One region of the Kitasatospora sp. NPDC058444 genome, then DNA from elsewhere that is predicted to be linked to it. Evidence: riboswitches for the same ligand, from Rfam matches in the RefSeq annotation. Region 1 holds a riboswitch; each other region holds the start of a gene.
The links. A riboswitch is a leader RNA that binds a small molecule or an ion and turns the genes downstream of it on or off. The one in region 1 is predicted to bind cobalamin.
Positions count from the first base shown of each region.

Region 1 (7,735 bases):
CCATGGTGGTCGTCACCCACGAGATGGGCTTCGCCCGCGAGGTCGGCGACGCGCTGGTGTTCATGGACGGCGGTGTGGTGGTCGAGTCCGGCAACCCCCGCGAGGTGCTCACCAACCCGCAGCACGAGCGCACCAGGGCCTTCCTGTCCAAGGTGCTCTGAGCCCGAACCGTCGGCGCCCGGCAGGCCGCTCCTGCCGGGCGCCGACGTTTGCCCCGCCCAGGTAATAGGCTGGATGCAGTCAGCCCGTTACCGAATCTGGAAGGACCCCTGTGGAGCTCGCCGCCTACGCCGATCTCGCCGTTCGGCTGGTGAACACCGAGGAGCCCGAGCGCGGCACCGACACGCTGACCTCCGTGGAGGCCGTGCGCGGCCTGTTCTCGGACTCCGCCCGGGCCGCCGCGCTCGCCGACGAGTCCGACCTGCCCCGACTGCGGGCGGTGCGGACCCGGCTGCGCGGCGTCTTCGAGGCCGCCGCCGAGGGGGACGAGACCCGCGGCGTCGACCTGCTGAACAGCCTGCTGATGGAGTACCCCGTCAGCCCGCTGGTCTCCGGGCACGACTACCTGGACGACGCCGGGCGGCCGCGCTGGCACCTGCACCTGGCCGACAACTCCCCCACCGCCACCGCGCACTTCACCGCGGTCGCCTGCATGGGCCTGGCCGTCCACCTCACCGAGCTGGGCGCCGACCGGCTCGGCATCTGCCAGGCCGCGCCCTGCCGCAACGCCTACCTGGACACCTCGACCAACCGCTCCCGCCGCTACTGCTCGGACCGCTGCGCGACCCGCGCCAACGTGGCCGCCTACCGGGCCCGCAAGCGCCAGGAGGCGGAGGCGGCGGCCCGGGACTGACCCCGGGCGCAGGGCCGGGCGCAGGGCCGGGGTCAGGGCCGGGGTCAGGGCCGGGGTCAGGGCCGGGGTCAGGGCCGGGGTGCAGGACCCCGGGCGCAGGGCCTAGACCTCCTCGACCCAGACGCCGAGCCGTCGGGAGAGGCCCGGCACCCGGGCCAGCCGCGGGGTGAGCAGCAGCCGCTCCAGCCGGCGCCCCGGCGCCAGCCAGACCGGGCTCGGGCGCAGCCGCAGCAGCACCCGGCCGAGCACCAGCTCGTCCGGCACGGCGCCGTAGCTGCGGCTGTCGCTGTCCACCGGCCGGTTGTCGGAGAGCAGCCACCAGCCCGTGGCCCGGCGCTCGGCGGCCCGCTTCACCACCAGCAGGTCCTGCTGGAAGGGGTGCCGGAAGACCACCACCGCGCCCGGCCGGATCGGCGCGCCGTAGCGGACCAGCAGCTGGTCGCCCTCGCGCAGGGTCGGGACCATCGACGGCCCCGCCACGTCGACCAGCCCGAACGGCAGCGCACCGCCCCGCTCGCGCCCCCCGGCTCCGGCGCCCTCCGGTCGCGTGCTCCGCGCCACGGCTCCTCCTCCCGCTCCGTCCGCCCCCCAGTCTGCCGTACGGACCGTCACCGGTCCGATGTCCGGATTACCCCGGTTCCTGGTCCGCCTTTTGCCCTAGGCCCACCGCCCGATCGCGAAACCGGAAGACCGGAAGGGTAATCTCGGGCGCGGGAAGACGATCTAAGGAAGGACTCCCATGTTCTCTCGTCTGTTTGCACCGCGCGCCACCGCCCACGCCCACTGCGACCTGCCCTGCGGCGTGTACGACCCGGCGCAGGCCAAGCTCGAGGCCGAGTCGGTCAAGGCCACCCAGGAGAAGTACCAGGCCAACGAGGACCCGCACTTCCGCGCCCGCGCCATCATCATCAAGGAGCAGCGCGCCGAGGCCGTCAAGCACCACATCTCGGTGCTGTGGAGCGACTACTTCAAGGCCCCGCACTTCGAGAAGTACCCGCAGCTGCACCAGCTGATCAACGACACCCTGAAGGCCGCCTCGGCCGCCAAGGCGTCCACCGACCCGGCCACCGGCCAGGCCCTGCTGGACCTGATCGCCGAGGTCGACAAGATCTTCTGGGAGACCAAGCAGGCCTGAGCCTGACGCGTCGCCACCCGACCGCCCCCGTCCGCACCGCCGGCCGGGGGCGGTCGCGCGTTCACGGCCCGCGGCCCGCCCCGCCCCGACCCCGGTAAGGGTTGCCTACCCTGAGTGGCTGTTATGCTGCCAGGGCGTCCGAGGGGGAAGTCCGGTGTGAATCCGGCGCTGACCCGCAACGGTGAGCACGGCCCGTACCACCCCGTACGGCCGCGCCAGCCCGATCGCCCTCGGCCGCCGAACTCCCGACAACTCGCCGTGGACTGCGAGGGGAACGGCGCCCCGCCACGCCCGCGGCCCGCGCCCGCCCCGGCGCACCCGCGGCCCGAGGCAAGGCGCACCCGTGACCCGCACCGTCGACCGCGCAGTCGGCCCGCCCGCTCGTCGCATACCCGTCGTCCCGCTCGCCGTCGGCCTCGGCGCCGCCCTGCTGCTGTCGCTGGTCTGCGGGGTCGCCCTCGGCTCCTCCGGGCTCGGCCTGCCCCGCGTCCTGCGGCTGCTGGGCGCCGGCCTGACGGGCGGCCGGCTGGACGCCGACGAGGCCTCCGCGTACGCGATCGTCTGGGAGATCCGGCTGCCGCGCACCGTGCTGGCCGCCGTGGTCGGCGCCGGGCTGGCCGCCTGCGGGGTCGCCGTCCAGGCCCTGGTGCGCAACCCGCTGGCCGACCCCTTCGTGCTCGGCATCTCCTCCGGCGCGGCCGTCGGCGCCAACGCCGTCCTGCTGTTCGGCGCCTTCGCCGCGCTCGGGGTGTGGGCGATCTCCGTCTCCGCCTTCGGCTCCGCCCTGGCCGCCATGACGCTCGTCTACCTCGCCGCCCGCACCGCGTACGGGCTCACCCCGCTGCGCCTGGTGCTCACCGGCACCGCCCTGTCCTACGGCTTCTCCGCCACCACCACCCTGATGGTCTTCGCCGCCGACCGCGGCGAGGCCGCCCGGGACGCCATGATGTGGCTGCTCGGCAGCCTCGGCGGCGCGACCTGGGGCTCGGTGCCGATCGCCGCCGTCACGGTGCTGGCCGGCCTCGTCCACCTGGCCTGCGCCGCCGGACGGCTGGACGCGCTCGCCATGGGCGACGAGACCTCCGCCTCGCTCGGCGTGGACCCGGGCCGGCTGCGCCGAGAGCTGTTCGTGGTGACCGCCGCCGTCACCGGCACCGTGGTCGCGGTCAGCGGGGCGATCGGCTTCGTCGGGCTGCTGGTGCCGCACGTGGCGCGGATGCTGGTCGGCGCCGGGCACCGCCGGGTGCTGGTGATCGCGCCGCTCGCCGGGGCGCTGCTGCTGGTCTGGGTGGACATCGCCTCGCGCACCCTGCTGGCGCCGGCCGAACTGCCCGTCGGGGTGTTCACCGCGGTGCTCGGTGTGCCCGCCTTCCTGCTGATGATGCGCCGCCGCGGCCAGTCCTTCGGAGGTGCCCGATGACCGACCCGACCGACCTGACCGACCCGACCGACCCGACCGATCTGACCGACCCGACCGGACCGACCGGACCGACCGGACCGACCGGACCGACCGGACCGGCCCCGGAGCGGGCCGAGGACCTCGCGGTCGACGCCGTCTCGGTGGAGCTGGCCGGCACCCGGCTGGTCCACGAGGTGAGCCTGGCGGCCGCCGCCGGTCAGGTGGTCGGCCTGATCGGCCCGAACGGCAGCGGCAAGTCGACCCTGCTGCGCTGCGTCTACCGGGTGCTCAGGCCGGCCGGCGGCGTGGTGCGGCTGGCCGGCGACGACCTGCACGCCCTCACCGCCCGCGACACCGCCCGCCGGGTGGCCGCGCTGACCCAGGAGCACTCCGCCGGGTTCGACTTCACCGTGGCCGAGGTGGTCGCCATGGGCCGGCTGCCGCACCGCCGCGGGTTCGGCGCCCCGTCCGCCGGGGACGAGGAGCGCTGCGCCGAGGCGCTGCGCAAGGTCCGGGCCGGGCACCTCGCCGAACGCGGCTTCCTGAGCCTGTCCGGGGGCGAGAAGCAGCGGGTGCTGTTCGCCCGCGCGCTGGTCCAGGAGCCGCGCCTGCTGGTGCTGGACGAACCCACCAACCACCTCGACATCGCCCACCAGTTGGAGGTGCTGGCGCTCGCCCGCGAGGCCGGACCGACGGTGCTCACCGCGCTGCACGACCTCAACCTGGCGGCCGGCCACTGCGACCTGCTCTACGTGCTGCGGGACGGCCGGATCGTCGCCTCCGGCCCGCCCCACGAGGTGCTCCGCCCCGCCCTGCTGGCCGAGGTGTTCGGCGTCCGCGCCACCCCGGTGCGGCACCCGGAGACCGGCGCCCTCCAGCTGCTGTTCGACCGGCTCCCCTGACCTCGAACGACCCCGACGACCCCGACGACCCCACTCGACCACGAACGACCTCGCTCGACCACGAAGGAACCCCCGTGCGCACCAAGGCCGTTGCCACCGCCGCCCTGCTCGTCCTCGGACTCACCTCCTGCGGCGCCGAGATCGCCCCGAAGGAGGCCGCCGGCGCCTCCGCCCACTACCCGGTGACGGTGGAGAACTGCGGGCAGAAGCTCACCTTCGCGCGGAAGCCCGCCCGCGCGGTGACCTACGACGTGGGCATCACCGAGCTGATGCTCTCCCTCGGCCTCGCCGACCGGATGGCCGGCTACGTGATGCCCGACGACAAGGGGAAGATCGACCAGGTCGCCTGGAAGGACGGCTACCAGCAGACGAAGTGGCTCTCCAAGCAGCGGATCACCAAGGAGATCGTGCTGGACGCCAAGGCCGACCTGGTCTTCGCCGGCTGGCACTACGGCTTCGACGAGAGCGCCGGCGTCACCCCGCAGGCGTTCAGGGCGCTCGGCATCGACTCGTACGTGCTCACCGAGTCCTGCCGCAGCGGCAAGGGCACCGAGCGCGGCGTGATGGACCCGCTGGAGGCGCTCTACACCGACCTGGCCAACCTCGGCGAGATCTTCGACGTCAAGGACCGCTCCGACCGGCTGATCGCGGACTTCAAGGCGCAGATCGCCGCCGTCCCCCCGGTCGAGCGCCGCCCGTCCGTCTTCCTGTACGACAGCGGGCAGGACAAGCCGTACACCGCCGGGAAGTTCGCCGCCGCCGACGAGATCATCGCCAAGGCCGGCGGGACCAACATCATGGGCGACCTCGCCGACAGCTGGGTCACGGCCGGCTGGGAGGCCGTGGTGCGGCGCGACCCCGAGGTGATCGTGATCAACAACTACGGCGACACCGGCGCCGAGGAGAAGCGGAAGTTCCTCACGTCCTTCCCGCCGCTGGCCGGCGTCTCCGCGATCAGGAACGACCGGATCTTCGTCATGGACTACGTCGACCTGGTGGAGAGCCCGCGCAACCCGGCCGCGATCGGCGCGCTGGCCGCGTACCTGCGCACCGTGCCGCCCCGCTGACCGGCCCCGACCGCCCCGATCGCGCTCCTCCGGGCCGCAGGCCGCGGGCGTACGCTCAAGGTACGAGCCGACGGAACCCGACCGGAGGAGCGAGATCATGACCACCATGGCGGCCCCCGCCGCCTTCGACACCCGCGCACTGCGCGAGGGCATCGAGCGCTGCGACGCCGAGACCCTCCTGGCGCTCTACGCGGAGGACGCCGAACTGCGCATGGTCGATCGCAAGACCCAGCCCAGCCACCCCCTGGTGATGCACGGGCGGGAGGAGATCGGCGCCATGCTGGACGACATCTACGGCCGCGAGATGACCCACAAGCTGGAACAGGTCGTGGTGCAGGGCGACCACGCCGCGTTCCTGGAGTCCTGCCGGTACCCGGACGGCGTCCGGGTGCTGATGTCCTCGATGGCCGTCCTGCGGGACGGCCGGATCGTCGACCAGACCTCCGTCCAGGCCTGGGACGAGACCGGTCCCGAGCAGTAGGCTCACTGGCATGATCCGCAACGCCGTCACCACCGACGTTCCCGTCATCCACGCCATGGTCCGCGAACTCGCGGAGTACGAGAAGGCCCTGCACGAGGCGGAGGCCACCGAGGAGCAGCTGCGCGACGCCCTGTTCGGCGAGAACCCGGCCCTGTTCGGGCTGATCGCCGAGGACGACGCCACCGGCGAGCCGGTCGGCTTCGCGGTCTGGTTCCGCAACTTCTCGACCTGGCGCGGCACCCACGGGATCTACCTGGAGGACCTGTACGTCCGTCCGCAGGCGCGCGGCGGCGGCCACGGCAAGGCGCTGCTGCTGGAGCTCGCCCGGATCGCCGTCGAGCGCGGCTACTCCCGGGTCGAGTGGTCGGTCCTGGACTGGAACCAGCCCTCGATCGACTTCTACAAGTCGATCGGCGCGGTGCCGATGGACGAGTGGACGGTCTACCGGCTCACCGACGGCGCGCTGGCCGAGGCCGGCCGGCGCTGAACGGCCGTTCGGAGACCGGGGAAAGGGTCTGCCACCCTGCGTCGCAATGCCTTACCATGAGTAACTCCCGAACCGGGGTGCGGAAGGCAGAGCGTTGGCGGATCCGTGACGCCGGGCCCCCTTCGGGGGTAGCAAGCGGTAACAAGCGGGGTACCAAGAAAGCACAGCGCGCCACCCAGGAGGCAAGGGTGTCCCAGATCGACGGCGATCTCGGTGTTCAGGACTTCGTGGAGGTCCGGCTGCCCGCAGCGGGGGCCTACCTCTCCGTCCTGCGAACGGCGACGGCCGGGCTCGCGGCCCGGCTGGACTTCACGCTCGACGAGATCGAGGACCTGCGGATCGCGGTCGACGAGGCCTGCGCCATCCTGCTCCAGCAGGCGGTGCCCGGCTCCGTGCTGTCCTGCGAGTTCCGGCTGGTCGGCGACTCGTTGAAGGTCACCGTCGCCGCCCCGACCACCGACGGCAAGGCCCCCGAGCGGGACACCTTCGCCTGGACGGTGCTCTCCGCCCTGGCCGGCGAGGTCGACTCCTCGGTCGGCGAGGACAACACCGTGTCGATCAGCCTGAACAAGAAGCGCGGCGGCTCCCCCGCCCACTAGCCGGGCGCCGGACCGAACCGCACGACCCGAGCAGCACCGAGCACCACCCGCGCAAGGGCCGTCCGCCGCTCCCCGACCCGGGGTCCGACGGACGGCTCCCGGTACCGCCACCCACGCGGTACGACCAACGAGACGATTCCGGGGCCGCCGGCCCCGGTGCTCCCGGAACGGAACGGGGGAATGGCCGTGAGTGATCTGGACCGTACCGGCCTCGCGACGGCGGGACCTGCCGTACCGACCCAGGCGAGCGTTCCCGGCCTCGCCGCCAACGACGAAGCGCACCCGAAGGACGCCCAGCGGATGAGCCACCCCACCGAGCCGACGTCCGAGCCGACGCCTGCCTCCGTGCCCCCGCCGGACCCGGCGGACGGGACGGACCCGGCGGTCGGGGCCGAGGTACACGGCGCCGTGCCCACCCAGGGCACGCACCGCACCGGCGCCCCGGACCGGGAGGCCGCCCGCGCGCTGTTCGTCCGGCTGTCCGCACTGCCCGAGGGCTCCCCGGAGCGGGTCGAACTGCGCAACCAGCTGGTGCGGATGCACATCCCGCTGGTCGAGCACCTGGCCCGGCGCTTCCGCAACCGGGGAGAGCCGCTGGACGACCTGACCCAGGTCGCCACCATCGGCCTGATCAAGTCGGTGGACCGCTTCGACCACGAGCGCGGCGTCGAGTTCTCCACCTACGCGACGCCGACCATCGTCGGGGAGATCAAGCGGCACTTCCGCGACAAGGGCTGGGCGGTGCGCGTCCCGCGCCGGCTCCAGGAGCTGCGGCTGTCGCTCACCACGGCGACCAGCGAGCTCTCCCAGCG
Region 1 is NZ_JBHXLL010000003.1:154,138-161,872, forward strand. It holds gene ACFWP2_RS05230 (amino acid ABC transporter ATP-binding protein) at 1-161, shown strand, start outside; gene ACFWP2_RS05235 (CGNR zinc finger domain-containing protein) at 272-853, shown strand; gene sodX (nickel-type superoxide dismutase maturation protease) at 956-1,414, opposite strand; gene sodN (superoxide dismutase, Ni) at 1,593-1,988, shown strand; cobalamin riboswitch at 2,090-2,239, shown strand; gene ACFWP2_RS05250 (FecCD family ABC transporter permease) at 2,332-3,408, shown strand; gene ACFWP2_RS05255 (ABC transporter ATP-binding protein) at 3,405-4,289, shown strand; gene ACFWP2_RS05260 (ABC transporter substrate-binding protein) at 4,364-5,356, shown strand; gene ACFWP2_RS05265 (nuclear transport factor 2 family protein) at 5,454-5,837, shown strand; gene ACFWP2_RS05270 (GNAT family N-acetyltransferase) at 5,848-6,324, shown strand; gene ACFWP2_RS05275 (anti-sigma regulatory factor) at 6,513-6,923, shown strand; gene ACFWP2_RS05280 (RNA polymerase sigma factor SigF) at 7,224-7,735, shown strand, end outside.

Region 2 (7,735 bases), on a different contig from region 1:
CCGGCTCCTGCGCGAGCGCGTCCATGTCGGTGAAGTTGGACAGCCGCGGGAAACGCACCACGGCCACCCGCAGCACGTCCGCGCCGAGCGGTCCGGGCCCGTCCGCCCGGTCCACCACGGTCGACAGGTCCAGCGAGTCCTCGGCGTCCAGCCAGAGCCCGGGCAGCATCGGCAGGGTGCCCAGCACCGGACGGCCGGTCAGCTCGTGCAGCATCTCCAGCCCGGGCGCGAGCAGCCGCGCGTCGCCGCGGAACTTGTTGACGAACCAGCCGGCGACGTGCCGCTGGTCCTCCGCCGACAGCAGCGCCAGCGTCCCGTACATCGCCGCGAAGACCCCGCCGCGGTCGATGTCCCCGACCACCACCACCGGCAGGGCGGCGGCCGTGGCCAGGCCCATGTTGGCGATGTCGCGGTCGCGCAGGTTGATCTCGGCGGGCGAGCCCGCGCCCTCGCAGACCACCACGTCGTAGCGGCGGCGCAGGTCGGCCAGGCACTCCAGGGCGCGCTCCAGCAGGACGGGCTTGCGCTCCCGGTAGTCCAGCGCGCCCACCTCGGCCACCGGCCTGCCGAGCAGCACCACCTGGCTGCGGCCGTCCGCGCCCGGCTTGAGCAGCACCGGGTTCATCGCCGCCTCCGGCTCCACCCGGGCGGCCTGCGCCTGCATCGCCTGGGCGCGGCCGATCTCGGCGCCGTCGGCGGTGACGAAGGAGTTGAGCGACATGTTCTGCGCCTTGAACGGCGCGACCCGTACGCCCTGGCGGACGAGCCAACGGCAGATCCCGGCCGTCACCACGCTCTTGCCCGCGTCCGAGGTCGTCCCCGCGACCAGCAGCGCGTTGCTCATGCCCGTCCCCTCTTCCTCAGCAGCGTCCGCAGCAGGACGTGCCCCGCGACCGTCGTACCCAGCGCCAGTGCGCCCACCCGCCGGGAGAGCGCGCAGGCGCGCTCGATGTCGTCGACCGTCACCGGCCGCAGCTCCGCACCCAGGACGGGCCGGTGCTCCTCCCGCTCGCCGTACCGCAGCGTCCCGCCCAGCCGGACGCCCACCGCCCCGGCGAACGCCGACTCGGCCTGTCCCGCGTTCGGGCTCGGATGCGCGGAGCCGTCGCGCCGCCAGACCCGCCAGGCGGTACGGGGCTCGGGCGCGGCGGCCACCGTCAGCAGCGCCGTCAGCCGGGCACCGGGCCAGCCCGCCAGGTCGTCCAGCCGGGCCGAGGCCCAGCCGAACCGGGCGTAGCGCGGCGAGCGGTGGCCCACCATGGCGTCCAGGGTGTTGACGGCGCGGAAGGCCAGCAGGCCGGGGGTGCCGGCCAGGGTGCCCCAGGTCAGCGCGTTCACCACGGCGTCGGCGGTGTTCTCGGCCACCGACTCGACCACCGCCCGGGCGATCTGCTGCCCGTCCAGCGCGCTCGGGTCACGCCCGCACAGGTGCGGCAGCCGCTCCCGGGCGGCCTCGAGGTCGCCCGCGGCCAGCGAGCGGCCGATGGTGCGCGCCTCCCGGGTCAGCGAGGTGCCGCCGAGCACCGTCCAGGTCGCGGCCGCCGCCAGCGCCGCCCGGCCCAGCGGGCGCCGGCCCACCGTACGGTCCAGGGCGAGCGCGCCCGCCGCGACCGCGCCCACGCACAGCGCCGTGTACCCGGCTCCCGCGCCGCGGTCGTCGCGCCACAGCAGGCGCTCCAGCCGGGTGGCGGCGCTGCCGAAGACGGCCACCGGGTGGCCCCGGCGCGGGTCGGCGAAGCGGGCGTCGGCGGCGTAGCCCGCGGCGGCGCCGAGCGCGAACGCGGCGGCGCGGACCGACGGGCCCGGAGTTCGGGCCGGTCTGCGCGAAGAGGTGGAGGGCGCGAGCGCGGTCATCGGGCGCACGACGGAAGGCGGCTCGGTGTCCGGCAGGGCGGGGCAGCCTGCATCGCGTGCGTGTCCTCACTCAGGGTCCGCGCCCTGGATCGACGTGACGGGGGCGAGAGTCTCCTGGCTTCCGGGTCGGACGCACTCCCGGAGCCTTCCAGCGGCCGTCGACGGCCCGCCGTGGCGATGTTCCGAGCGTGCTCCCCGGTGACAGTGGCGGGACCGCGCCGGAATTCCACCGGCTTCCTCTCCATGCCTCCGTTTGGCCCCAGGATCCCATCACGCGCCCGAACCGGGAGTCAACCGAGGTCACGGAGGGGTTGGTCACACGCGGGCAGTGCTGACGCCCCGTGGGACGCCCGCACCGCCCCCGCACCGTTCCGCCGCCGGGCCGGCCGCACCGCCCCCCGCGTCGCCCCCGCACCGCTCCCCGCCGCCGGCGCCCTCACCGCCCGCTTCCGGTACCTCCTGGGCACCGTCGGGCCGCCGCCCGGGTGACCCGGACGGCCCAGCCGGGTGGCCGGGCGGGTGGGGCGCCGGTGAACTGGTGCTCGAACACCGTCCGGTCCGTCAGCAACAGAGCGGGGAGCGAAATGCGTTGGGGAACCGCCGCCGTCGTGGCGGCCGCCGCGGTCGGGGCCGCCGTGCTGGTGATCGGTCGTCGGGCCTCCGAGCGGATGGTCCGTCCGGAGACCACCGTCCAGGAGTCGGGGCCGGTCCTGGTCCGCGAACTCGCCCCCGGCCGGGTCACCTTCACCCGCGCCCCGGAGAGCCTGCGCCCCGGCCGCTGGGCGGTCGAGTGGGCGGACGGCGGGCACGCGGTCGTCGAGGAGGTCCTGCACAGCGACGAGTCGGGTGTCACCCGCCGGCTGGTCCGCGCCGACCGGGGCACCCTCGCCCCCGGCACCGAGGTCCGCTTCACCCCCCGCGTCCACCTCGGCGACCCCACCGGGGCATTCGGCCTCGCCTTCGCCGACACCACCGCGGACGGAGAGCTCGGCGCCCTTCCCGCCTGGCAGCTCGACGGCAAACGCGGCACCTGGGTGATCCTGGTGCACGGCCCCGAGGCCGACCGCCAGCAGACCCTCCCGGTGCTCCCGGTCCTCGACCGGCTCGGCCTGCCGGCCCTCGCCGTCACCTACCGCGGCGACGACGGCGCCCCCGCCTCCCCGGACGGGCTCAGCCACTTCGGCGAGACCGAGTGGCGCGACATCGAGTCGGCGGTGCGGCTGGCGCTCGACAGCGGCGCGGGCCGGGTGATCCTCTACGGCTGGTCCCTCGGCGCGACCATGGTCCTCCAGACCGCGGCCCGCACCGCCTGGCCGCACGCCGTCAGCGGCCTGATCCTCGACTCGCCGGTGCTCGACCTCCCGGCCTCCGCCCGCCGGGACGCCGCCCGGGCCGGCTTCCAGGGCGTCGCCGCCGAGCTCGGCGCCCTGGCCGCGGAGGGCCGCACCGGGGTCGACCTCGCCGACTTCGGCCGCATCGCCGCGGGCACCGACCTGCGGGTGCCGACCCTCCTCCTGCACAGCCCCGAGGACCGGATCGCGCCCTTCGGCACCGCCGAGAAGCTGGCCGCCGCCCGTCGTGACGTGGTCAGCCTCCAGCCCTTCCCCGGGGCCGACCACGCCACCCTCTGGAACACCGCTCCCGACCGCTACACCGAACTCCTGCGCCGCTGGCTCACGCCGCTGCTGTAGGGCGATTCCCATCGGGAAGGACCCGAAGGCCCGAAGGCCCGAAGCTCCGAAGCCCCGAAGCCCCGCGGAACCCGCGGGCCGCACCCCCGCCCCCCTCCTCCTGCGGGCGTTTCCGGTGGGTCCCCGCCGGCCTTTTCCGGCACGCTTCCCCCCGTCCACGAATGAACGTTTCCCCCATTCCGCCCGCGGCGCGCGAGAAGTCGGCCGGTCCGACTTCTCGTGCGGCACGATCCCCCCACCCCGCCCCCCGTCCGTCCGGATTCGTTCTGGACACCTCCGCCGGAAGTCGGCGGAGGGGAATCCTCGCGCCACCCGCGCGAAAACCACCCCGATGTCAGGGGCAATTATTGGCCCGACCCCTTACCCCCCACCCGTACGCACGGTGACCGCTCGGGCAATTCCGGCGACCGGAGCGGCATGAGTGGCATGGGCAGGTCACACGTTTCCGGCCAGGCGGTTTGCCGCTGTTGCCCGATCTTGCGGAGGTGCCACCGGCGGTCGCCCGGTCGTACGGACAACCGGATGTGACAGAAGGCCGGTACAAGGGGAAGACTGCTCGACGTGACGTCTCGGAACCCGCGCGACCGTGATGCCCCGCTCCCGCCGACGATCGGTACCGGTGCGACGGTGACCCGTCTCCCCGGAACGGCCCAACGGCCCGCCGGTGGCAGGCCGGGCGGGGCGGGTGTCCCCCGTAACGGAGTGCCCCGGCGACGAGGGCCCGCTCCGGCTCCCGGGCGGGGCAGGGTTCCCGTGCCGGAGGGCTTCCCGGCACCCGCCGAGCTGGCGCCGCTGGCCCGCCGGATGCTGGTGGACGCCGTCCGCGTCGCCCGCTGGGCCGGCGAGCTGGCCGAGGTCGACAAGCGCGGCGAGCTGCTCCCCGAGGACGCCGGTGAGGCCGGCCGGGCGCTGGCCATGACGGTCGCCGCCGCCGCCAAGGCGTGGGGGCAAGCGCTGCTGGTGGGCCTGGTGGAGGCCCGGGACGGCGGAGCCGGCCCCGGCTGGCGCCTGCACGCCTGGGAGCACGACGACGAGGCCGTGGTGCGCGGCTGGTCGGCGCTGTTCGACGCCTGGACCCTGCTCGCCCCGGTGCCGCCCGCCGCGCTGCGCGGCGTGTTCGCCGTCCTGGCCGGGCAGGCCGTGGACCAGGCCCCGCAGCTGCTCTCCTTCCTGCACCTGGTGGACGGCCCGGTCGCCGAGAGCGAGCTGCTGGAGCTGCTGCGCCGGGGCCTGGACGAACGCCGGGTCGGCACCGGCCTCGGCGGACCGGGGCTGTCGCCGGTGCCGCACGCGGCCTCGGCCGTCTCCGCCGTCCGCGGCACCTGCCGCGCGCCACAGATCGACACCCCGGCCGCGCCCTCGGACGTGGCCGCCGTCCTGGACTGGATGCTGGACGGCCTGGCGGCCGTTGGCGCCCTGGTGCGCAGGAACGATGCCGCGGAGCTGTCGCCGCTCGGCCACTGGGCGGTGCGGGCCAAGCTGGAGGAGATCTGCACGGTCGCGCAGACCGCGGCCGGGCACATCGAGCAGAGCGCCTTCGAACTGCTGAACGCGTGCGCGGACTACTCGCCGGGCCCGGCCCGCGCCGAGTTCCGGGCCTGGGTCGCGGCCCGTCCGGCGGACCGGGCGGTGGGCGAGCTGCTGGATGCCGCCCAGGGCGATGACGCGCTGGTGCGCGGACTGGCCTTCGAGGCGCTGCGGGTGGCCGGCGGCCCGGCCGAGCAGGCGGTGCGCGCGGCGGTGGACGAGCCGGTGCTGCGCCCCTACGCGCTGCTCTGGTTGGCGGAGCGCGCCGACGAGGGCGTCGCCCCGGCGGACGTGCTGGGCGCGGAGGACGCGGCCTGGCTCTGGGTGGACACCGCGGCCGCGGTGCTCGACCACGGCGAGACCGAGCTGCTGGTGGGTCATGTCGAGGGCGCCTCGGCGGGCGACCCGGTCCGGCTGTTCGCCCGGGCCCGGCAGTCCGGCCACCCGCGGGCGGCCTCGGTGCTGACGGCGGTCTCGGGCGTGCACCCGGACCCGGGCGTGGCCCGGGCGGCCCGCCGCTCGGCGTTCAGCGTGCACACCGGCGGCGCCTGAGCCCGCACCCGCCGCGCCGCCCGGCCGTCACCCGACGGACACGACACGCGCGACCCGTACGACACAGGAGAAGGGCCCGGAACCAAGAGGTTCCGGGCCCTTCTCCATGACGGTCCATGACGATCCGTGAGGATCGCGGGGACTCAGCCGAGCCGGGACTCCGCCCGCCGGGCGCGGACGTCGCCGACCTTCTGCCCCACCTTGCGGCGGATGACCAGCAGCGGTGCCATCGCGGCCAGGGTGATCTGGGCGAACGCGCCGACGTGCATCAGCTGGTTGCCGCCGGGCAGGCCGGTGGCCCAGGCCGCCAGGCAGCCGATGGCCACGACGACCCAGCAGAGCGTCGCGGTGGCCAGCAGTCCCTGCGGCTTCGGGTACTCGATCCGGCTGACCATCAGGTACGCGGCGCCGAAGATGGCGAGCAGACCGGGCAGGAACGGCGGGTCGAGCAGCACGATGGCGATCACCGTCATCGCGCCCATCGGGCAGGGCATGCCCTGGAACACCCCGGGCCGCATCTTGACGGCCGAGAAGCGGGCCAGCCGCAGGACCACCGCGAGCAGCACCGTGATGGCGATGAGCGCCGACAGCTTGCTGTTGGAGCCCTGGGAGACCATGCCCCAGACGGCGACGAAGTAGGCCGGCGCGATGCCGAAGCTGATCAGGTCCGCCAGGTTGTCCAGTTCCGCTCCGAGGGCGGAGGAGCGCAGCTTGCGCGCCACCAGGCCGTCGAAGAGGTCGCACATCGAGCCGATCAGCAGCAGCGTGACCGCGGTGGCGGCGCTGTGCCGGTCCGGAGCGGCGTCCGGGTTGGTGATGTGCGGGACGAGGACCCCGGTGGTGATCGAGTAGATCGCCAGGAAGCCGCAGACGGCGTTCCCCAGGGTCAGGAAGTCGGCGGTGGACAGGTGCTGAGGAGAGCGCGGGGCGCGCAGCTCGCGGTCGCGCGCCCAGCGGCGGCGGCGCAGGGCCGTCTCCTCGTCGTCCAGGCCGACGATTGTCTCAGGTTCAGTCACGGTCAAGGCGCGTCACCCCGGCTGTGGTCTTCTGGCCGACCTCGACGCCGACCTCGACGCCGGCCGGCAGGTAGGTGTCGACCCGGGACCCGAACCGGATCAGACCGATCCGGTCGCCCTGCTCGACCTTGGTTCCGGCGTCCACGTACGGCACGATGCGGCGGGCCACGGCCCCCGCGATCTGGACCATCTCGATGTCGCCGAGCTCGGTGTCGAAGTGCCAGACGACCCGCTCGTTCTGGTCGCTGTCCTTGTTGAACGCGGGGACGAAGCCGCCCGCGACGTGCTCGACCGACGTCACCGTGCCCGGCAGGGGCGCGCGGTTGACGTGGACGTTGAGCGGGCTCATGAAGATCGCGACCCGGGTGCGGCCGTCCGGCCAGGCGTCGATGCTCTGCACCACGCCGTCGGCGGGGGAGATCACTCTGCCCGCACCGATCTCACGCTCGGGGTCGCGGAAGAACCACAGCATGCCCGCGCCGAGTGCGCAGGCGGGTACCGCAGCCAGGGCCCACTTGCCGTTGCGCCGGGTGAGGGCGGTGGTCACGGCGGCCGTGGCGAGGGTGGGGACGAACCAGGGGGTGGCTCCGCGCGCGATGGTCACGCGGGGTCGCCGACCGGCCGTCGGGGCTGCGAGGGCATCGCGGTCCGTGACGGAGGTGTGAGGGGACGGGCTGATGGGCATCGAAGACCTTTGTCGCGGGGGATCATGGCCGCTGGACGGGGGCCACCGCGGGATCGGTAATAGAGGGACGGCTTGCTGTCCCGGTGGATGCTATCGGGAGCACACGGTGGGTGGGCAACCCGCCTGCTCGTTCATGTGTCCGGTGGCGGCGCGTGTGCGCGTCCACCTCTACGACCGTAGCTCGCCCCGGTCCGGTTCCCAAGGGACCGGACAGGGCTGGTGACTCTTGTCTCAACGGGTTCGCCGACGGAACCCGGCGGGCGAAACGGCCGTAGCGGCCGGAAGCGGGTGTGCGGAAGCGGCCGCAGGGCGCGTCGTTGCAGCTGTACGCCCTGCGGCCGCTTCAGAAGGGCCGTGCCGGACCCAGGCGGACCAGGCCGGGCCCGTGACGGGGCACGGCGCTCCGCCGG
Region 2 is NZ_JBHXLL010000029.1:17,454-25,188, reverse strand. It holds gene ACFWP2_RS26510 (cobyric acid synthase) at 1-844, opposite strand, end outside; gene ACFWP2_RS26505 (cobalamin biosynthesis protein) at 841-1,854, opposite strand; cobalamin riboswitch at 1,962-2,095, opposite strand; gene ACFWP2_RS26500 (alpha/beta hydrolase family protein) at 2,439-3,545, shown strand; gene ACFWP2_RS26495 (hypothetical protein) at 4,299-5,624, shown strand; gene ACFWP2_RS26490 (CDP-alcohol phosphatidyltransferase family protein) at 5,768-6,646, opposite strand; gene ACFWP2_RS26485 (phosphatidylserine decarboxylase) at 6,633-7,325, opposite strand.
Region 2: it holds a riboswitch for cobalamin, as region 1 does, so the genes downstream of both, ACFWP2_RS26505 (cobalamin biosynthesis protein) here and ACFWP2_RS05250 (FecCD family ABC transporter permease) in region 1, are expected to answer to the same signal.

Region 3 (7,735 bases), on a different contig from region 1:
GGCGCCCGAGCCGGTGGGGCTGGTCCGGCTGCGGCTGGAGAACGAGGACGGCTACGCCGACCTGCGCGGCCCCAACACCTGCGCGCTGGTCACCGAGGCCCAGAAGGCCGCCGTCGCCGCCCGCCTGGGCCCCGACCCGCTGCGCGCCGACGCCGACCCGGAGGCCGCCTGGCGCCGGATATCGGGCAGCCGCACGACCGTCGCGGCCCTGCTGATGGACCAGAAGGTGCTGGCCGGGGTGGGCAACGTCTACCGGGCCGAGGTGCTGTTCCGCCACGGCATCGCCCCGCACCGGGCCGGGCGCGACCTCACCCGCCGGGAGTGGGACGCGCTCTGGGCCGACCTGGTCGCCCTGATGCGCGAGGGCGTCACCGCCGGCCGGATCGACACCGTCCGTCCCGAGCACACCCCCGAGGCGATGGGCCGTCCGCCCCGGGTGGACGACCACGGCGGCGAGGTGTACGTCTACCGGCGGGCCGCCATGCCCTGCCTGGTCTGCGGCACCGACGTGCGGACGGAGGAGCACGCCGCCCGCAACCTCTTCTGGTGCCCGGGCTGCCAGGCGGCGTGAGCGGGAGCCGATCGGCGGCGCGTGCCGCCCCGGTGTCCCGGACAGCCCTTCTGACCTGCGACGATGGACGGGGTGCGCGCCGATCCGCGCGCCCCCTGTCCGCACGGCCACGTGTGAGCGTGGAGCGAAAGGAAGTCCCATGATCTTCATCACGGTCAAGTTCCCGGTCCGCCCCGAGCGCGCCGACGAGTGGCTGAGCCTGGTCGACGAGTTCACCCGGGCCACCCGCGAGGAGCCCGGCAACCTCTTCTTCGAGTGGTCCCGCAGCGTCGAGGACCCCAACGAGTTCGTCCTGGTCGAGGCGTTCCGCGACGGCGAGGCCGGCCGGGAGCACGTGGAGTCGGCGCACTTCGTCAAGGCCATGGAGGACCTGTCGTACGCGGTGGCCGCCAAGCCGCGGATCGTCTCGACCGAGATCCCGGGCATGGACGGCTGGGCGGAGATGGGTGAGATCACCCCCCGGTGACCTCCGAGTGCCCCTCCGGCCGGGTGCCCAGCCCGTAGGCTGGGGCCCGGGCGGCCGGAGGGAGCAGGCGGATGGAGCGGCGCGAGGTGGCCAACACCGTGTCAGGCACCACGGTGGGCGGCCACGTGGTGCAGGCCGGGAGCATCGGGTCGCTGCACCTCCACCAGCCGCCGGAGGTGGCGACGCCCCATCAGACCAGGCCGCCGCGGGAGACCTTCGTCAACCGCGAGCCGGAGACCGCCGTGCTCACCGCCGCGTTGCGGCGGGTCGACGAGGGCGGGCTCGCCGTCGTGGCCTTCACCGGACTGGGCGGGGTCGGAAAGACCGAGCTGGTGGTGAAGTTCGCCACCGAGCGTGCGGCGCACTTTCCGGGCGGCGTGCTGTACGCCGACCTCAAGGCCTACCGGCACCGGGCCGGGGTGGACCTCGCCGGGGTGCTGGAGATGTTCCTGCGCGCGCTCGGGAAGGAGCCGCCGCGGGAGGAGGCGGCGCGTTTCGCCGAGTTCCGCACGGCGACCGCCGAGAAGCGCTGCCTGATCTTCCTGGACAACGCCGAGCATGCCGCCGAGGTCCGCGCCCTGTACCCGTCGACGGGGCTGATGGTGGCCGCGAGCCGGGAACGCCGGCTGAGCGCGCTGCGCCTGGACGGGGCCGAGGTGCGGGAGTTGGACCGGCTCAGCGCGGCGGCCGGTGCGGCGCTGGTGCGTGGCTGGCTGGGGCCCGAGCGGGGCGCGGACGGAGAGATCGCCGCACTGGTCGAGCGCTGTGCGGGACTGCCGCTCGCGCTGAACGCGGTAGGGGGTCAGCTGCTGGGCCGCTCCCGTCTGAAGGTCGGCCAGGTGGTGGCCGAACTGCGGGACCAGGAGCGGAGGTTGACCGTGCTGGACAACGAGGAGGGAAACCTCCGGCTGACCTACGACCCGGTGTACGAACGGCTCTCGCCGCAGGCCCGCGCGCTGTACCACCTGATCGGCGTGCATCCCGGTCCCTTCGTGTCGGCGGAACTCGCGGAAGCGGTGGGCGTCGAACGGGCGGAGGAAGCCCTGGACGAGCTGCACCTCGTGCACCTGCTGGACGAGGTGGTGGACGCGGCCCCGGGGGACCGCTTGCAGGCCCACGACGTGGTGCGGACGCACGCGTACGCCTGTGCACGCGAACTGCCGGACCGGGACGGGCTCCTGGAACGGGACGTGGCGTACTTCCGGAGCCGGGCGTCGCTCGCCGACCGCGCGATCGGCAGGAACAGGCTCCGGTTGCAGGACCCGAGCGGTGACGACCTGCCCGGCTTCGCGTCGGACGCCGCCGCCCTGGAGTGGCTGCACGCCGAGCGCGCCAACCTGCGCGCGGTGGTGGAGGCGGCGGCCGAGAGGGGCTGGCACGGGGAGGTGTGGCGGCTCTGCGAGTCGCTCTGGCCGCTGTACCACGGGCGCAAGCTCTACGACGACTGGATCGCCACCCACCGGCTCGGCGTCGATTCGGCGCAGTGGGACAGCCGGCCGGACGCGGTGGTCAGGATGCGCAACCAGCTGGCCCGCGCCCACCACGAGCGCGGGGAGTACCGGTCGGCCGCCGAGCAGTTGGCGCTCGCCACCGAGCAGGTCCCGCTGGTGACCGACCGCCAGGTGGTGGGCGTGCTCTACGAGACGGACGGTCTGCTCTGCCTGGCCGACGGCCGCCCGGGCGACGCGGTGGAGCGGTTCACCCTGGCCCTGGCGGAGAACCGGGGCGACGACCACGGCGAGATCGTCCAGAGCTACAACCTGGCACAGGCGCTGATCGCCGACGGCCGGGCGCAGGAGGCGCTGGCCGTGCTGGCCGGGGCTACCGCCCACGCCGAGCGGACGGAGGACGGTGACATGCTGATGAAGCTGCCGCTGGTCCGCGCCCGGGCCCACCGGGCGCTCGGGCAGCCGGACCTCGCCGTCGCCCACGCGCGGGACTGCGCCCGGCGGGCCGAGGCGCGGAGCCAGTACGCGAAGGAGGCGCAGGCCCACACCCTGCTGCTCGCCCTCGCCGAGGAGCTGGACGACGCGGAGCTGGCGGAGAGCAGCCGCGCGCGGCTGCGGGAGCTGTCGGACTAGCCGGTACGGAACGACACCCGGGTGCGGTGCCCGCCGGTGCGGACGGTGAGCCCGTGCTCGGGGAGGCCGGCCGGGTCGCCGCCGTCGGCGAGCCAGCAGGCGACGGCGGAGCCGAGCAGCAGCGGGTCGAGGCCGGGGTCGGGCCGGCCCCAGTCCGGTTCGGCGCGGGCCTCCAGCAGCGGGCCGGTGCGCAGCCGGAGCAGGTGGCGGGCCGGGCCGAGGGCGGCCACCGCGACGGCGAGGCCGGGCAGTTCGGCGGCGGTGTCGGCGAGCCAGCGGGCGGCGGGGCGTTCGGCGTGGGCCTCGGTGCGGGCGAGCACTTCGGCGGTGTAGCGCAGGGCGTCGCCCGGGTGCTCGTCGGTGAGGGCGTGGAAGCCGCGCGGGGTGTGGTCGTGCGGGTCGAAGGGGTAGCGCCGCAGGCTCACCTCCGTGCCGTCGGTGCTGCCCTGGACGTCGTACGCGGTGGGCCGTTCGGTGCCCCCGGGGCAGGGGACGGGCCGGGGATAGGGCGGCAGGGCCGGTTCGCCCCGGGGTTCGTCCAGGTCGTCCAGGAAGGAGTAGAGCAGCGGACGCAGCACCCGGGCGGATTCGCCGCGGTGGGCGAGGGAGCGGTCGGTGATCTCGCGCAGGCCGGCCGGGTCCTGGGCGGCGAGGGCCGGTTCCAGCTGGGCGGCGAGGTCCGCGTCCGGGTCGAGGGCGGGTGCGGCCTGGCCGAAGGCGTAGCCGGGGGAGTGCGGGTCGAGTTCGGCGGCGCCGGTGGCGACGAGCAGGGTGCGGTGCTCCAGGGCGGCGCCGTAGACGGTGACCGAGCCGTGGTCGCCGATCACGCAGTCGGCGGCGACCAGCGCGGCCTGCCAGCCCTGGTGGGGCGGGATCAGGCGCAGGCCCATCCGGCGGGCGTCGTCGAGCAGTGCCTCGGGGTCGTGGCGGCTCCACACGTTGGGGTGCAGGACGACGGCCACCGTGTACTCGTCGGCGGGCAGTTGGCGGACCAGCCGCTGGGGCAGGTCGGGGTGGCGGCCGAATAAGGAGTGCTCGCTCCAGGTGGAGCTGACGACGACGAGCCGTCGGCCGTCGACGGCGCCGAGCGCGGTGCGGTAGGCGTCCCGGGAGCGCCGGCTGGCGAGCATCCGGTCGAAGCACGGGTCGCCGACCACCCGGGCGACGTCCAGCGCCTCGGGGCAGGAGGTCCGCAGCCGGTCCAGCTGTTCGGGGTGGGAGAGCCCGAGGACGTCCACGAACACCCTTCCGCGGTGGGTGAGTTCGTTGCGGGACAGGCCGGCCGAGCTGACCGTGTCGCCGGTGGACTCGGTGACCAGGCGGTTGTAGCCGGCGCCGTGCGGGAGGACGACGAGGCGGGCGTCCAGCCGGTGCATGGAGGAGTGGACGGCGCAGGCGACGGCCAGGTCGAAGCGGCGGCGGACGGCGTCCTCCCAGTCCAGCACGGTGAAGCCGGGCAGGCCGTGCAGGTACTCGTCCAGGGCGCGGTCGGCGAAGGCGGAGCCGGGGTTGACGGTGAAGTAGCGCTCGACGCCGTCCGGGCTCAGCAGGGTGAGGACGTCCAGGACCCGGGTGGCCGAGGTGAGGGTGCGGGCGACCGCCAGCACGCGGGCCCTGACCGGTCGGGTGTTCCACCGGTCGGCGGGCCAGGCGTGGGGGTGGGACGGCACACCATGATCGTACTCATCCGCTCCGCTCGCGGCGCGGTTCCGAGTGCCGGTCAGGGGATCGGGGGGTCAGCGGGTCGGTCCGTGGCCGCGGGTCGGCGGGTCGGCGGGTCGGCGGGTCGGCGGGTCAGCCGGTGGCCGCGGTGGGCTCGTGGTGTTCGGCGGCGGCGCACTCGTCGAGGAGGGGGCGCATGGCCTCGTCCACGAGCCGGTAGCGCACCACCCGTCCGTCCCGGTCGCCGGTGACCACGCCCGCCGTGCGGAGCAGCCGCAGGGCCTGGGAGACGGCGGGGTCGCGCATGCCGGTGGCGACCGCGAGGTCGGAGACGGCGAGCGGGCCGGCCCGGTGGAGGGCGAGCAGCAGGGCGAGCCGGCCGGGGTCGGCGAGCAGGGAGAACCGCTCGGCCCAGGACCGGACGTGGGCCGGGTCGCCGATCGCGGCGATGGCCTCGCAGACCCGGTGTCCGTCGATGGTGCGGTGGCCCGCGCGGTCGGCCGGTACGAGATGCATGGGGGCATTCTCGCAGGCGGCGGCCTGTGATCCTGGACACCTGCGCAGGTGCGCAGCCTTGCACGGGTCGGGGCGCGGCCCCTACGGTGTTCCCCGCCGTGGTGCTCGGGAAGACCGGTGACGGACCCTCAGGGGTCCCAGCCCGGAGCGGCCCTCGCCACTGTGATCGGGTCGTTCCTTCGTCCGCGGAGGAGCGTCGTCCGTACCCATCGAGCCACTGGGCGCCTCCCGCGCCTGGGAAGGCGGGTGCGGGCGTCCCGTAAGCCAGGAGACCGGCCACGGCATCTCACGAGGTTTTCCACGAGGTGCTGGAGCGTGATCCGCAGATGACCCTGCCCGAAACCGTTGCCGCCGGGGCGAAGCCGGCCCCCTCCGTGCTGCCCAGCTTCAAGTGGCGGCGCGAGGACACCGTCCGAACGGCCGGGCTGATGGCCGTGATCGTGGCCATGCACGTGGTGGCCTTCGGCACGCTGATCTTCCTGGTCGCACCCGAGAAGTACGCGGTCGGTACCCAGGTCTTCGGGGTGGGCCTGGGTATCACCGCGTACACCCTCGGCATGCGGCACGCCTTCGACGCCGACCACATCGCGGTGATCGACAACACCACCCGCAAGCTGATGGCGGACGGCAAGCGGCCGGTCTCGGTGGGCTTCTGGTTCGCCCTCGGGCATTCCTCGATGGTGGTGCTGATGGCCGCCCTGGTGGCGGGCGGGGCCCAGCTGGCGAACACGCTGATGGACGACGAGTCGGCCACCCACAAGTGGCTCGGCGTGATCGGGACGACCACCTCCGGCGTGTTCCTCTACCTGATCGGCGCGCTCAACCTGGCCGCGCTGCTCGGCATCGTCAAGGTGTTCCGTTCGATGCGGGCCGGGCAGTTCGACGAGAAGGAGCTGGAGACGCACCTCGACTCGCGCGGCTTCATGGCCCGGGTGCTGAACCGGGCGACCCGTTCGATCACCCGGCCGGGGCAGATGTTCCCGGTGGGCATGGTGCTGGGCCTGGGCTTCGACACCGCGACCGAGGTCACCCTGATGGTGATGGCCGGCTCGGGCGCGGCCTCCGGGCTGCCCTGGTACGCGATCGCCTGCCTGCCGCTGCTGTTCGCGGCCGGGATGAGCCTGTTCGACACCCTGGACGGGACGTTCATGAACTTCGCGTACCAGTGGGCCTTCGCCAACCCGGTGCGCAAGGTGTACTACAACCTGACCATCACCGGGCTGTCGATCGCGGTGGCCTTCGTCATCGGCACCATCGAGCTGGTCGGGGTGCTGCACGAGAAGCTCGATCTGACCGACCCGGTCAGCGGGTTCATCGCCGACATCTCGCTGGACAACGTCGGCTACGCCATCGCCGGGCTGTTCGTGGTGGTCTGGGCGGTGGCGATCGGCTACTGGAAGCTCGCCCGGGTCGAGCAGCGCTGGACGCCGGACCAGCAGGCCTGAGCACGCGCGACGCGCCGAACGGCGCCTCCCCGGGGTTCGGGGAGGCGCCGTCGTCCGTTCTCCGGGACTCCGCGGAGGAGTCCTCCCGGGTCGGGGTTCAGCGCTCCTCACGGAAGTCGACGTGCCGGCCGGCGGCCGGGTCGTACTTGCGCAGGACCAGCCGGTCCGGGTCGTTGCGGCGGTTCTTGCGGGTCACGTACGTGGAGCCGGTGCCGGCGGTGGAGCGGAGCTTGATCACCGGGCGAAGTTCGCTGCGGGCCATCGGGCGTCCTCCTGGGGGCTGGGGGCTGGGGGCTGGGGGCTGGGGGCTGGGGTGTCGGGCTGGGGCCGGGGTGTCGGGCCTCGGCGTCGGATCGAGGCCGTACACCGAAACGGATGTCGTTTCCATCTGGCGCCACCCGCTCCAACGCGGGCCCGGTCCGGCCCATTCCCGGACTGCGGGGCGGCGGGGCGGCGAGGGCGGCGGACGGCGCGGTCGCGCAGGGGGGCGCGCAAGGGGTATTGGGGGTTCTGCCGGGGGTGCTCGGCGGGCGCTTCGGGCCGGGGGTTCGTAGGCTCGACGCATGGCGGATGCGTACGCGGGGCGGCGGGAGCGGGTGAGGGAGCACTGCAGTGCGGCCGGGGCCGATGCGGCGCTGATCACCCGTGCGGCGAACGTGCGGTACCTGACGGGCTGCGCGCCCTGCGGGGCCAGCCTGCTGCTGACCAGAGAGCGGGCGCTGCTCGCGCTGCCGGACGACCTGCCGCCGGACGACACCGGGGAGCACCTGATCGCCCCGGACGTCGCCCGGCTGCCGGTGCCGGCGGGGTCGGACACCGCGCTGGCCGCCGCGGTCGTCGCCGCGCGGTCCGGGGTGGCGGGCCTGGCGGTGGAGGAGCACGACCTGACCGTCAGCCGGCACCGGGCGGTGGGGGGCCTGACCGAGGGGGCCCGGCTGGTGGACCTCGGCCAGACGGTCGAGCGGCTGCGGGTGATCAAGGACGAGCACGAGAT
Region 3 is NZ_JBHXLL010000019.1:27,639-35,373, forward strand. It holds gene ACFWP2_RS20760 (Fpg/Nei family DNA glycosylase) at 1-571, shown strand, start outside; gene ACFWP2_RS20765 (putative quinol monooxygenase) at 711-1,037, shown strand; gene ACFWP2_RS20770 (hypothetical protein) at 1,109-3,118, shown strand; gene ACFWP2_RS20775 (hypothetical protein) at 3,115-4,788, opposite strand; gene ACFWP2_RS20780 (ArsR/SmtB family transcription factor) at 4,913-5,296, opposite strand; cobalamin riboswitch at 5,379-5,592, shown strand; gene ACFWP2_RS20785 (HoxN/HupN/NixA family nickel/cobalt transporter) at 5,623-6,741, shown strand; gene rpmG (50S ribosomal protein L33) at 6,839-7,003, opposite strand; gene ACFWP2_RS20795 (M24 family metallopeptidase) at 7,305-7,735, shown strand, end outside.
Region 3: it holds a riboswitch for cobalamin, as region 1 does, so the genes downstream of both, ACFWP2_RS20785 (HoxN/HupN/NixA family nickel/cobalt transporter) here and ACFWP2_RS05250 (FecCD family ABC transporter permease) in region 1, are expected to answer to the same signal.

Region 4 (7,735 bases), on a different contig from region 1:
GTGTCGGGATCGTCATGGGGCACCTTCGTCCGGGGCGCGGTCCGGGCACGCTCGGTGGTCGCGCGCCCGTCGTGTGGGGGCGACTACCCGAACGAATAGGGAGAAAACGGAAGAAAGACCGGCGACCGACGACGAGAGCGGCAGCGCCCTGCTCGACCGGCTCGGTGGCTGCGACCAGGGCATCGAGCTCGCCGACTTCCGGATCTCGGTGCGCCCGCTGCTGGCCCGGTTGCCGGAGCGCGAACAGACCGTCCTCAAGCTGAGGTTCTGGGACGGCTGGACGCAGTCGCGGATAGCGGAGCGGATCGGCGTCTCCCAGATGCACGTCTCCCGGCTGCTCGCCGCCACGCTCGCCCGGCTGCGGGACGAACTGGAGGACCGGGACGCCCCCGGCTGGACCGACGGAAGAGCCGGAAGAGCCGGACTGACCAACCCGCCGTGGGGCGTTCTCCGGCCCGGGCGCGATCCACCACAGGGTGTGAATGGCGAAGCCCGCGCCGCCGAGGACGAGTGCGACCAGCAGGATGAGGCCGAGGACGAGCACGGCAGTCCGCTTCCGATGGTGGAGCGGGGGCTCTCGGCAAGCGCGTGTGCCCCTTCGGGCCCAGTTCACACGTGGTCCCGGTCGACACGTGCTCCCGGGCCGGGAGGGCGTTCCGGCCCCGGGCGGCGTCAGCGCAGGAGGGTGGCGAGGAGCTCGGCGATGGTGGGGCCGGCGTCGGCGGGGTGACGCAGCTGCTTGCTGGTGATGACGCTGTAGTGGTTGGTGCGGCCGCGGCGCTCGTGGGTGAGGTACCCGGCTTGTTCGAGGTCGACGATGATGCGTTGGACGGCGCGTTCGGTGAGCAGGCAGCTGGTGGCGATGTCGCGCACACGGATGCCCGGGTCGCGGGCGATCTGGACCAGCACACGGGCGTGGTTGGTCAGGAAGGTCCAGTGCCGCTCGGTCGACGTGCCGTTGTCCATTCCTCCACGATAGGACGTCCGTTTCACGGCCGCTGAAACACGACAGCGGATTCGTGCAATGGTTGACATGTCTGGCGGACGGGCGAAGAGTGGAGGAGCCACGGTCCGCACAAGCGTCCGTCGCGGAGTCGCGCGGCGCCGCGTCTGGAGATGGTTCGATGGACCCGATCAGCAGGCAGGGGCTGGAACGGCTCGGATCCGTGTTGGCCGAACGCCTCGGCCCGCCCTGCGAGGCCGGTGAACAGGGCGTCTGCGCCTGTGCGGAACCACTGCGCCGGCAGGTGTGCCGTTCGATCACAAGCATCGACGCCTACCTGGTGTCGCTCCAAGCCGGCGAACGCACTGCCGTAGGCCTTCGCGAGCAGGCGCTCGATCTGTGGCGTGACCTGGAGCGCATCGCCTCCGCAGGAGCTGAGCGGGAAGCCCCCGAGAGTGGCGCCGGGGTGCCCGTGTCGCCGAGCCCTCCGCTCGAGGAGGAGGCGGTCCCGCCCTGTCTGACGTCGGAGGCCGTCCGGGTCGGTGGCGCGTTCGTGTGCTCCTTCACCGGCGACATGATCCTGGACAGCGAGCCCGTCGCGGCCCGGGCACTCGACGCCGCGCTCGGTAGGCGTCCCGTCCTGCTCGCGGTCGACCTGGCGGGTGTGGAGCTGTTCACCTCCACCGGCCTCAACCTGCTTCTCGGTGCCCGTCGGCGCGCGTTGGCGGACGGAGTCCGGCTGGTGCTGGTCGCTCCGTCCAGGCGGACGCTGCGGGTCCTGGAACTCACCGACACCGCCGGGCTGTTCGACGTCCACGCCACCATCGAGGATGCCCTCCGGGACACATGATTGGGCCGGCGGTGCTGGGGCAGGCGCACGGTGCGGCCGGGATGCCCCGGACGCACCGTGAGAGGAGACCCGGATGAGCATGGTGAAGGAGTCCGTGGACGTGGATGTCCCCGTGCACACCGCCTACAACCAGTGGACGCTGTTCGAGGAGTTCCCGCGCTTCATGGAGGGCGTCGACTCGGTGACCCAGCTGGACGACCGTCACAACCACTGGCGGACCAGCATCGGTGGTCCCGACGGCCGGTCGACGGCCCGGGGCCATGCCGGATCAGGAACCTCCGATCCGGCGTGGCCTCGGGCCCGACGGGTGCCCGCCGAGCCCGGGTACGCGTTCGCGCACCCGAGGAATCCCTCGGACCAGGAGAAGACATGACCCGGCACGGCAAGGTCCTGGCGATCCGGCACGCCGGCGACGAGGAGGCGCGGCTCTTCCCGGCCGTACGGGCCCTGGCCGCGAGGCCGAACCGCGCGACCTCGCGGCCAGGGCACGGGAGACCAAGGAGGCCTCGACCGGCCGGCCCGCCACCAGCCGCCCGCTCAACGCCCCGGGGACCGCCTGCCGCCTCCCGGGCGCTCGGCCGCCGAGCGGATGCGGGACTTCCCGACCCCGGGCGGACCGACCCCGCGCAGCTCCTGAATGCCCTGTCGTGGACAGCTGACCCGCATGGTGTCCTCGACCTGCCGAGCCGGACGGACGACTGATCAGGCGTCGGTCCTCCCCGCCCATTCCAGGAGCCCCAGGCACTGAGCTTGTCGTCGCTGCCGGTGATAGCCAGGCTGTGGTTGCCGTCGGCCGCGATCCGGGAGACGCCGCCGGACCAGCCGCCCTGTACGTCGACCGGGGTGTTGCGGTTGATCGTGCTGTTGTCGCCGAGCTGGCCGGTGGCGTTGTAGCCCCAGGCCTTGACCGCGCAGTGCCGCTGGTCGGCTTGGTGCTGCTGTTCGGCGGGCCGACCAGGGCGAGGTTGTGGTCGGCTCCGGCGGCGATGATCGCGGACATTCGCGCCGCGCCCTGCCACGCACGCCGGGCACCTCGCCGCGCACCTGACCGTCGGCCGCCAGCCGCGACGGGGTCTCATCATGCGGACATGTTCCATGATCTCCGCGTCAGTCCCGGCTGTTTGCGCATAAGCTGATCAGGCAGTTGGTTCGCCCTGTCCGCCAGGCAGGCGCGTCGCAAGAGGGAACCCGGTGGGAATCCGGGACTGCCCCGCAGCGGTGAGTGGGAACGACCGCCGTCATACGCACTGGGCCCGGGAGGGTCTGGGAAGCGACGGCCAGTAGGTGTCCGCCCTTCATGGGGTGGGCGTGCCCGCGAGTCCGAAGACCTGCCACTGCCCGCACGCAGACGACCTGCGTTGCGGCTATCCGGTGACCTCGTGGGCGGGTCGGCGACCATACCAGGCGGATCAGGCCCGTACGTCTCGTGACGGCCGCCGCCCGGTTCGTCATCCCTTCGCGCCCTCGCCCGTCCCCGGGTACTTGAGGAGACAGACTCGCGAAGGAGAGTCCCTTGACGACGAAGTCCGCAGCAGCGGCGTCCGTGGCCACCGTGTACGGCTACCCCCGCCAGGGCCGGGGCCGGGAGCTCAAGAAGGCCATCGAGGGGTACTGGAAGGGCACGGTCACCGCCGACGCCCTGCTGGCCACCGCCGCCGACCTGCGCCGCGGGAACTGGCAGCAGCTCGCCGACTCCGGCATCGCGGAGGTCCCGACCGGGGACTTCTCGCTCTACGACCACGTGCTGGACACGACCGTGGCCCTCGGCGCGATCCCGGCCCGCCACCGGGAGGCCGTCGAGGCCGATGCGCTGGACGGCTACTTCGCCATGGCACGCGGCACCCAGGACGTCGCACCACTGGAGATGACCAAGTGGTTCGACACCAACTACCACTACCTGGTGCCGGAGTTGGGCCCGGACACGGTGTTCGCCGCGAACCCGGCCAAGGCGGTCGGTGAGCTGCGCGAGGCGCTGCTGCGCGGCCACCGCGCCCGGCCGGTGCTGGTCGGGCCGGTGACCTACCTGCTGCTGGCGAAGCCGGCGCCCGGGGTGGCCGCCGACTTCCGGCCGATCACCCTGCTGGACCGCCTGCTGCCGGTGTACGCCCAGCTGCTGGCCGAGTTGCGGGCCGCCGGCGCCGGGTGGGTGCAGCTGGACGAGCCAGCGCTCGTGCAGGACCGCACCCCGGCCGAGCTCAACGCGGCCGCCCGGGCCTACCGCGAGCTGGGTGCTCTCGCCGAGCGGCCCAAGCTGCTGGTCGCCAGCTACTTCGACCGGCTCGGCGAGGCGCTCCCGGTGCTGGCCAAGGCCCCGGTCGAGGGCCTGGCCCTGGACTTCACCGGCCCGGCCGCCGCCAACCTGGAGGACCTCGCCGCAGTGGGCGGACTGCCCGGCAAGCGGCTGGTCGCCGGGGTGATCGACGGCCGCAACGTCTGGATCAACGACCTGGAGAAGTCGCTCTCCACCCTGGCCACCCTGCTCGGCCTCGCCGACCGGGTCGACGTCGCGCCCTCCTGCTCGCTGCTGCACGTGCCGATCGACGCAACCCTCGAACGCGACATCGACCCGCAGATCGCCCGCTGGCTGGCCTTCGCCAAGCAGAAGGCAGCCGAGACGGCGCTGCTCGCCCGCGGTCTGCGCGAGGGCACCGGCGCGATCACCGCCGAACTCGCCGCCAACCGCGCCGACCTCGCCTCCCGCGCCACCTCCCCGATCACCCGCGACCCCGCCGTCCGTGCCCGCGCCGCCGCCGTCACCGCCGATGACACCCGCCGCGCCCAGCCCTACCCCGTACGGGCCGAGGCCCAGCGCGCCCGGCTCGGCCTGCCGCTGCTGCCGACCACCACCATCGGCTCCTTCCCGCAGACCACCGAACTGCGCACCGCCCGGGCCGATCTGACGGCGGGTCGGATCGGCGCCCCGGCCTACCGGGAGCGGATGGAGGCCGAGGTGCGGGAGGTCATCGCGTACCAGGAGAAGGCCGGCCTGGACGTCCTGGTCCACGGTGAGCCCGAGCGCAACGACATGGTCCAGTACTTCGCCGAGCAGCTCACCGGCTACCTCGCCACCCGGCACGGCTGGGTGCAGTCCTACGGCAGCCGGTACGTGCGCCCGCCGGTCCTCGCCGGGGACATCTCCCGGCCGAACCCGATGACCGTCGACTGGTTCCGCTACGCGCAGGGCCTGACCGACCGCCCGGTCAAGGGAATGCTCACCGGCCCGGTCACCATGCTCGCCTGGTCCTTCGTCCGCGACGACCAGCCGCTTGCCGACACCGCCCGGCAGGTCGCCCTCGCCCTGCGCGAGGAGGTCACCGACCTGGAGGCGGCCGGCGCGGCCGTCGTCCAGGTCGACGAACCGGCGCTGCGCGAGACCCTGCCGTTGCGCGCCGCCGCCCGCCCGGCCTACCTGGACTGGGCCACCGAGGCCTTCCGGCTGGCCACCTCCGGCGTCCGCGCCGACACCCAGATCCACACCCACATGTGCTACGCCGAGTTCGGCGCGATCATGACCGCGATCGACGAACTCGACGCCGACGTCATCTCGTTGGAGGCCACCCGCTCCCACATGGAGGTCGCCGGCGAACTCGCCGAGGCCGGCTACCCGCGCGAGGTCGGCCCCGGCGTCTGGGACATCCACTCCCCGCGCGTCCCCGGCACCGAGGAGGTCGTCTCCCTCCTGCGGGCCGGGCTCGCCGCGATCCCGGCCGAGCGGCTCTGGGTCAACCCCGACTGCGGCCTGAAGACCCGCGGCTGGCCGGAGACCCGCGCCTCCCTGGACAGCCTGGTCGCCGCCGCCCGCCGCCTGCGCGAGGAACTCGCCGACTGACGCACCGACGCGAGACCGAACGGGCGGGTGCAGACCGTGTGCTGCACCCGCCCCGGTGGTTCGCCCCGTCGAGGAGAGAAGAGGGTGCGTCGCACCATGGCACGTCCTGCCGGGCGCAAGATCTTCGCCCACGCCAAGCTGCGCCGGCTGTTCCGGCCTGCGCGGGGTGCCGTTCTCCTTCGTGCGCGTCGACCGGGCCGGGAACGTCTCCAAGCGGCAGTCCGCCACCGCCTTCCACTTCTCCCGCACCGGCGGCACCTGCCCGCTCTGGAACGTCTACGACGCCTTCGCCGCACCCGGCCGGGTCCACGTCCAGGTCGCCGTCATGCCCGACGGCCGTCGCTACCTCTGGACCGCCCGCGCCGTCACCCGCTCACCCGGCGGCTGGGGCCGCCCCGGCAAGACCTTCGCCATCGGCCTCGGCTGCGAGATCCGCCACGCCGGACGACTGGTGTACTCGGCCGGCCTCGACCTCGGCGACGAGAGCGCCGCCACCCCGATCGGCCTCGGCTGTAAGGTCTGCGAACGCCCGGCCTGCCCGCAGCGCTCCGCCCCGGCCATCGGCCGCCCACTGGCCGTCGACGAGCGCACCAGCACCTTCGTCCCCTACGCGGCGCTGCCCGGTCCTCAGGACTGAGGGCCGGGAGCGGAACTCCGGTGGACCTTCGGCGCCGTCGTGTCCCGCAGCGCTGCCCCTTCCGCGGAGCGGGTCCGACGGCCGACCGCCGCAGGCGCACCGGTCCGGTCCGCGGCGCGGTGTGATCACCAGGACTGTGTCGCTCGCCCCGGCCCCCTCCAGGACCGGCCGGGAAGGGGGCCGGGCTCATGGGCAGGGCGCGGACCGCGTTGTCGCGTGGCCTGGTGCCCCCTGTGGACGTGGGTGCGGGACGGTTCCGCAGGCTCGTCAGCGCGAGGCGGCGCCTGGCTCCCCGACGGGCGGTCGGTGCTGAGGGGCCGGCGGCAGGTGGAAGCCGACCTCGGCGCCGCCGCCGGGGGCGGCGGTCGGAAGACGGTGCCGCCGTCCGCGGCGACGAGGTCGTGGACGATGGCCAGGCCCAGCCCCGAGCCCGGGGTGGCCTGGGTACCGGCGGCGCGGAAGAAGCGCTCGAAGACGGCCTGCCGGTCGCCGGGGGCGATGCCGGGCCCGTGGTCGCGCACGGACAACCGGGTGCCGACGACCCGGATCTCCACCGGGGTGCCGTCCGGGCTGAACTTGACGGCGTTGCCCACCAGGTTGTCCACGCAGCGTTGCAGTGCGCGTGGGCGGGCCAGCACCGGTACGGGGCCCTCGACGGTGACGGCGATCTCGCGGCCGGTACGGCGGCGGAATCGCCGGGCGCTGTCCTCGGCGACGGCCGGCAGGTCGAGCGGTTCCGGGTCCTCCGCGTTCTGTCTGTCTGTGGCCAACTCGACCAGCTCGCGAACGATTTCATCGAGTGCGACGGTCTCGGTGACCAGGGTGGCGAGGATCTGCTCCTCGTCCTCGGGGGCGAGCCGGCCGCGGGCCCGCTGGAGGAGTTCGGCGCAGCCGCGCACCGAGGTCAGCGGGGTGCGAAGCTCGTGGCTGGCGTCCTGGACCAGGCGCTGTTGCTGCTCGCGGGAGCGGCGCAGTGCGCCGACCATCGACTCGAAGGCCCGGGTGAGGCCGCCGACCTCGTCGCGTCCGGCGGCGGGTAGTGGGGTGGCCAGGTCGCGGGTGGTGGTGATGTGTTCGGCGGCGCGGGCCAGGCGCCGCACCGGTCGCAGGATCCGGCCGATGACGAGCCAGCTGAGCAGGGCGCAGGAGGCCGCCGCGGCCGCGCTGGTGACGGTGATCCGTTGCAGGAACGCCTCGTCGACCTCGGCGGCCCCGGCGTAGGTCTGGCCGACCATCACCGCTCCCTGTCCGTCGGGGCGGGCCCGGGTGAGGAGGCCGTAGGGGGTGCCGTCGACGGTGACGTCCTCCTGGTGGGAGCCCTGACCGGTGCGGGCCACCTCCAGGGCGCGGGCCGAGACGGGCAGCGCGGGGCCGCCTGGGGTCAGCGGGCGCGCGGTGCCGTCGGCGGGCAACAACTGTTCGACGGTGTCAGGCCTGGCGGGCGGCAGGCGCCCGAGATCCAGGGCGGCGAGCGCG
Region 4 is NZ_JBHXLL010000075.1:2,794-10,528, forward strand. It holds gene ACFWP2_RS38660 (sigma-70 family RNA polymerase sigma factor) at 74-730, shown strand; gene ACFWP2_RS38665 (helix-turn-helix transcriptional regulator) at 673-966, opposite strand; gene ACFWP2_RS38670 (STAS domain-containing protein) at 1,125-1,793, shown strand; gene ACFWP2_RS38675 (SRPBCC family protein) at 1,867-2,166, shown strand; partial or broken gene ACFWP2_RS38680 (hypothetical protein) at 2,621-2,890, opposite strand; cobalamin riboswitch at 2,922-3,144, shown strand; gene metE (5-methyltetrahydropteroyltriglutamate--homocysteine S-methyltransferase) at 3,307-5,622, shown strand; partial or broken gene ACFWP2_RS38690 (short-chain fatty acyl-CoA regulator family protein) at 5,780-6,259, shown strand; gene ACFWP2_RS38695 (ATP-binding protein) at 6,385-7,735, opposite strand, start outside.
Region 4: it holds a riboswitch for cobalamin, as region 1 does, so the genes downstream of both, metE (5-methyltetrahydropteroyltriglutamate--homocysteine S-methyltransferase) here and ACFWP2_RS05250 (FecCD family ABC transporter permease) in region 1, are expected to answer to the same signal.